DNA from 2 places in the Exiguobacterium sp. UBA5002 genome. Region 2 is predicted to be linked to the other one. Evidence: riboswitches for the same ligand, from Rfam matches in the RefSeq annotation. Region 2 holds a riboswitch; the other holds the start of a gene.
The links. Region 2 has a riboswitch for thiamine pyrophosphate ahead of thiD (bifunctional hydroxymethylpyrimidine kinase/phosphomethylpyrimidine kinase). Riboswitches for the same ligand answer to the same signal wherever they lie in the genome.

Region 1 (3,144 bases), on a different contig from region 2:
TCCTTTCGTTTCTTCTGAAGTTGCGAACGCGTGGATGTCTTGTCCCGCATTTTTCAATCCACTCTCGATTTGTCCCCAGTTGATGTTCGCTTGCTCCATTTGATTGAATAGATTCGTCAACCGGTCCATTTGTGCGTCAGACAACTGGATATTGTTGTTTTGAATGACTTGGACGATCAGGTTTTCGATCTCGACTTTGGTTTCCGGTTTTTGATTGGCGATCTCAGCCTTGATCTCATTCATTAAGTCAGCGACTTTATCCGTGCCGACCGTTTTTCCGACGTCTGATGTGACCGATAATTCTTGCTGTGCTAAATCCTTGCGTTCGTCACTTAACTTAATTCCCGTCTCAGCGGAAGTTTGATCGTACGCTTTCATGATTCCTGTCAGTGCCGATGTCCCGGTCACCTTGTAGGGAGAAGTGATCGTGATGTCGGCATCTTTGACACCCGCTGTGACGAGAGCGTTGAGATACATATCCTTCGTCACCCATGTGATGTTCTCCGTCGAGACGGAAAGTCCATCTCCTTTTTCCGTCAGTTCAATCTTAGCCGAAGAATACATGTTGCCACCTTTTTGCGACTGTGGAATGTTTTTCCCGAGATATTTTTCTTCGTCAGCAGAGGTTGCGATGATCGGCGTGATGCCTTCCGGTGCATTGAGACGGGAAAGCACCCATGCTTTATCCTTTGCGCCGAGTGACTCCCCGAGTGTGACGATCGTCTTATCGACGACTTGTTCGGCGGATGCGGCTGTTGGGAGTAATAAAGCAGAAGCGATAACGGCTGACGCCATGATTTTTGTTGGTGTATGCATAATGAAATCCTCCAATTTGTAAGTAACAGAATAAATTATAGTATCAGGTACTAAAGTTAGTGTACGAGAACGAAAGAAGTTCGGAATCGGTCTGTAGATGGAGACGGCATCCGTCTTCTGACACTCCATAGTATAGCGAAAAGAGGACAACTTGACTTCCATTTTCAGCATGCTATAGTGGATGGGAATCGAATAATGACCACTAGGGGAGTCGGTAGGCTGACTGAGACGAACGAAGACGTTCGGACCCTTTGAACCTGATTAAGTTCGTACTTACGGAGGGAAGTGGCGTCAAGTCTTGTTCTTCTTGCGCCATGCCCGTGTGTTTCGGGGTGGTGTTTTTTCGTTTCATACCAAACGAGGAGGATGAGATCATGACATTCACACAAGAAATCAAACAAGCGGCACAAGCGTATTGGAACAGTAGTTTTACGCACCCATTCGTTCAAGGAATCGGAGAGGGGACGTTACCACTCTCGAAATTTCGGCATTACGTCATGCAGGATGCCTATTACTTAAAACACTTTGCGAAGATTCAAGCGAAGGCAGCGTCAAAAGCGGACGACTTCGCGACGATCGCGACACTTGCCGAACATGCTACTTCGACTTACGAGGCAGAACTGAGCTTACATCAATCATTTTTTAAGCCGCTCGGTATTACGGCAGCAGACCTTGAAGCATTTGAACCGGCACCGACAGCATATGCGTACGTCTCGCACATGCATCATGCGAGTGAAGGAACGCTTGGTGAGACGATTGCTGCCATCTTGCCATGTTACTGGTTGTATTATGAAGTCGGGCAACAATTACTGACGTGTACACCGGAAGAAAAAATCTATCAGCAATGGATCGACACGTATAGCTCGGAATGGTTCGAAAAGGTCGTCTTTGAACAGATTGCACGGCTTGATGCGCTGGCGGAGCAAGCGAGCCCAGCGGAACGCGAGCGAATGAAACGTCATTTCGTGACAAGTTGTTACTATGAGTTACTCTTCTGGCACATGGGGTGGACGGAAGAGACGTTTGCGTCAGTTTACGAAACGATTCCGGCACGAGAGGTATCTTCTTGAATCACTAAATGGTAGAATTAGGAATACCATTTAGTGAGAGTTGGGATTGGAATGGAAATCATCGTGATCGCACTTGTGATTCTCGCGGCATATGTCGTGCAACAGGTGCTCGGAAAAGTAAAAGTGAGATTTGTTGGGTACATCATTCCCATCTTGATGGCGGTGTACGGAACATATGCTACGATTCAGAATTTTCAGGGGTTGCTTCAGTTCGGTTTTACAACGGGGAGTTCCATCGCGACTATCCTAGTCGTCATCCTCTATGTTTCGTTGACTTATTCACTTCATCGTGTCTACAAGCGTTCGAAAGAAGAAGCCGAATATCCGTATCAATCGTTAAAAGACCGAGGCATCCTTTAAGGAGCTTCGGTCTTTTGGTGTATCACGTCATCATTTTTTCCAGTTTTTAAAGCCGTCACCGAATTCGAGATGCAGTTGATCGGTAAAGACACCGTTCTGAAAGACCGGCACATCTACCGGTAAAGTGCCTTGCGGTTTGAACGTTCCGAAGATCGCTCGGATACCTGCAGGCAGGTTCGGTCCCGCTGATTTCAGATTGCCTGCTTCGGAGTCTGGTCCGTTCGGGTCGCCTTTGAAGCCATAGACGAGGACGTGTGCCGGTGCGTCCGGTTGAACGGCGACATCGTATGGGTTACGGAGACTGAGCAGGACGGATGGTGAATCCGTTTGTTTCGCATAGCGGAAGATCGAAGCCGGAACCGCTTGTTCTGGTGCAGTAGGTAGTAGTTTAGCACTCGTGTTGACGTTGGAACCGACGATGATGTAATCTGCTGCATCGAGTTGCGCCCGTAATGTCGGGTTTTGGTCGAGCGGTAGCGTAGTAGTTGAGTAATTCGCTGTCGTCACGTGCCAGTTCCGATTCTTCGGTAGGGACGCGATCGTTTTTTTCATGCTGTCCGTTTGATCCGTCGCAGGAGCGATCACAAGAACATTTGCATTCTTTTTCGGTTTGAATGGTAACGTCCGCTGATCATTTTTCACGAGTGTGACCGCGGCTTCCGTCATCGCGCGTTCTTTTGCTTTATGCTCGGGACTGCCGACGATTTGGTTCGAGTGCGCGATTTTTTCAGCTAGGGATGTCGTGTCAGTCGTACCGTTCCAAATCCCACGCTCTGCTTTTAGCGTCAAGATTCGTTCAACCGATTGATCAATTCGTTTCTCTGAAAGGCGACCGTCTTTGACTGCTGCGATCACATCCTTGAAAATCTGATCGAGCTTTGTGACATCTTGCTCGGAA
Region 2 (3,144 bases):
ACGACGAGGACAGATTGGTGTTTGCGAGCGAATGCACGAATGCTTTCTCGATCCATCATTGCATCTCCCGCAGCATCGACTCCCTTAGTTCGCCCATCTTCCCCAAGTAACGTCTTGATTTCAGAAGCATTTCCTTTAATGACCGTACACCCGAGATCAATGAGTTCTTTAGAAAAGGCAGTACGTAATGTCGTTGCCCCTGCTCCAACTGGATCAAGAACGATTGGGACATTCAAACGTCCCGCTTCACGTGCTGCGAGTCGTTGAGCTGCTTGCATGTCTGCATCAATCGTACCAATGTTTAAGACAAGAGCTTGTGCGAGTCTAACCATCTCTTCTACTTCACGAATGTCTTCCGCCATGACGGGTGATGCTCCAACAGCGAGTGTGACGTTTGCGCAGTCGTTGATCGTCACCGTGTTCGTCAGATGGTGAATGAGTGGTTTGTGTTCAAGAATGGTCGTAAACATGTGTATCCCTCCAAAGTGAGTGAAAATGATGTGTCGGTCCAATACCTTGTCCGAGGGCAAATCCATGACGAATTGCCTCCGTGACATAGCTCTTTGCCTGTCTTACACTATCTGTTAAATCTTCTCCAAGCGCCATCCGCGCCGCAATCGCCGCAGATAAGGTACAACCAGTTCCATGAGTATGTTGATTGTCTAACCGTTCCGATGTGAAGCGGTGTTCCACTTCCCCATCAAACAACAAATCCGTCGCAGCTCCTGAGAGATGTCCACCTTTTAGTAATACTGCCCCTGTCTGTGTAGCCAATTGATGCATCGCCAGTCGCATTTCCTCTAGATTGGTCACTGATCGTCCTGTTAACCGCTCCGCTTCCGGTAAATTCGGTGTGACGAGTGTCGCAAGCGGCAGAAGTTCTGAAATCAATGCTTGTTCAGCTTCCGTCCGCAATAGGACATGACCACCTTTAGCGACCATGACGGGATCTAATATGATAGGAACTGTCTGTTTGCGGAGATGTGTAGCAATGACACGAATCGTCTGCGCATTCGAGACCATCCCGATTTTGATCGCATCGACACGAATGTCTGAAAAAATCGACGTTAACTGGGCATCTACGATTTCTGGGGACAACTCTTCCACCGCTTGAACACCCAACGTATTTTGCGCCGTGACGGCTGTCAGGACGCTCATTCCATAAACCCCTAAAGCCGAAAAGGTTTTTAAATCTGCTTGAATCCCAGCTCCACCACCGGAGTCGGATCCTGCAATCGTCAGTACATGTTTCATGTTCTTTTCACCTTCCCATCGAGCAATGTAAGGGAGTCGTGACCGACAAAAAAAAGCGTCGACCGCTGTAAAAAAGCAGTCGACGCTATACGAAAGCGTTATACACGCATTCCGGTATCCGTTCGGCTCAACTTTCCTACGCTGGTATTATCCAGTTCAGGTAATAGGGTCGAAAACAGATTGGTTTTCCTCTCAGCCGGATTCCTCCAGCTCCCCTAGTTGCTCAAGTATTCGTTTCGCCTTAACTGTAGCATAGAGAAGAAAAAAAAACGAGCCGAAGCCCGTTTTGATTACAGATATGCTAATGGATTGACTGCATTTAGAGGAGAAGAGGCACTGTATTGATAGCCTCCGACATGTAGTTCGAAATGTAAGTGTGGTCCTGTTGAATTCCCTGTACTACCAAGTGTCCCGACTTGCTGACCTTGAGAGACCGTTTGTCCTGCACGAACCGATAATGAACTCATATGTGCGTAGACAGTCGTGTACACTTGTCCATCTAGGAAGTGAGAAATCATGACATGATTGCCGTAAGGTCCACCACCTGATGCTGTAATGACCGTTCCAGCTGCTGCAGCGACGATTGGAGATCCGACCGAACCACTGAAATCAACACCGTTGTGGAACGTATAACCGTTCGCGCCGCTTGCTGGTCCGAATCCTTGTGACACTCCACCAGAAGATGGTCGAACGAATTTCCCTCCACTCGAAACAACCGGCGGGACAACAGAATCAGTTGATTCCGAACTCTTACCTGCTTGTTTTGCTGCTTGAGCATTCGCTTTAGCGGCTTTTTCGGCTGCCGCTTTCTCCGCTGCTGCTTTTTCAGCCGCTGCTTTAGCAGCTGCCTTCGCTGCCGCAATTGCACGTTCTTGCGCTTCGAGAGTCGCTTGAAGTTCTTTTGCGTCTAACAGTTCTGTCGTGAACTTCGTCTTCCCTTTTCGTAATTTCTTCAGCGTGGCACTACGTTCTTTCATTTGAAGCTTTAACGCTTTCTTTTGTTCAAGCAATACTTTCTTTTCTTGCATTTGCTCCGCTTTTTTCTCAACGAGCGTTTGTTTTGCTTCTGCTAATTTTTGTTGCGTTGCGATGTAATCCGAAATCATTTTATCGTCTTGCTCAGCGATTTTTTTCCCCGCCATGACACGGCTGAATAAATCACCTAAATCCTTCGATCCAAAAATGACTTCTTCCCATTTAATCGAGTTTCCATCGTTCTCTTGGAAAACACGCAAACGATCACCGAGTAGTTCTTCCTGTTTCTGTAACATTTCTTCGTAACGGACGATGTCTACCTTTAACTCATCGATTCGAACGTTCAACTGTTCGATTTGTTTATTTTTTTCAGAGACTTGGAAAATCTTTTCGTTGATTGCTGCGTCAATTTGATTGATTTGACGTTGCTCTTTTGAGATTTTAGCTTCTTGTTTTTTGATCGCTTTTTCAAGTTTACGTTGTTCAGCGGCATTTTCAGCCTTTTTTTCTTTAATGGTCGCTGCTGCGATCGGTTGCGTTCCTGTTATAAGTAATGCTCCTAAAACAATGGTAGAAATTAGTTTTTTTAGCATATATCGTTTTCCTCACTTATGTTTTTTTCATATTTTATTATAGTATTCAAGTTTCTCTCATATCTGAAATAGATTATAGCACCGTAATCGTTTCAAAAAAATTTCATTTACATTTCAAATGAAAACGATTTTTTGTAATATATGATTTGTTTTTTGAAAATGACAAAAAAAGAACCGTTGCATATGCAACGATTCTTTACGATTAAAACATCGACATTGGATTGACTGAGTTAGCTGGACCTGTTGCACTGTAGCTGTATCCACCAACGTGAATTTCGAAGTGTAAGTGTGGACCTGTTGAGTTTCCTGTGCTACCACGTGT

Region 1: it holds a riboswitch for thiamine pyrophosphate, as region 2 does, so the genes downstream of both, tenA (thiaminase II) here and thiD (bifunctional hydroxymethylpyrimidine kinase/phosphomethylpyrimidine kinase) in region 2, are expected to answer to the same signal.

Annotation. Positions count from the first base shown of each region.
Region 1 is NZ_DGYQ01000004.1:3,884-7,027, forward strand. Features, by position in the region: gene B4C70_RS00200 (DUF1002 domain-containing protein) at 1-816, opposite strand, end outside; TPP riboswitch at 1,011-1,117, shown strand; gene tenA (thiaminase II) at 1,191-1,886, shown strand; gene B4C70_RS00210 (hypothetical protein) at 1,938-2,246, shown strand; gene B4C70_RS00215 (glycoside hydrolase family 3 protein) at 2,277-3,144, opposite strand, start outside.
Region 2 is NZ_DGYQ01000045.1:101,294-104,437, reverse strand. Features, by position in the region: gene thiM (hydroxyethylthiazole kinase) at 1-470, opposite strand, end outside; gene thiD (bifunctional hydroxymethylpyrimidine kinase/phosphomethylpyrimidine kinase) at 451-1,254, opposite strand; TPP riboswitch at 1,371-1,481, opposite strand; gene B4C70_RS13685 (murein hydrolase activator EnvC family protein) at 1,545-2,822, opposite strand; gene B4C70_RS13680 (murein hydrolase activator EnvC family protein) at 3,025-3,144, opposite strand, start outside.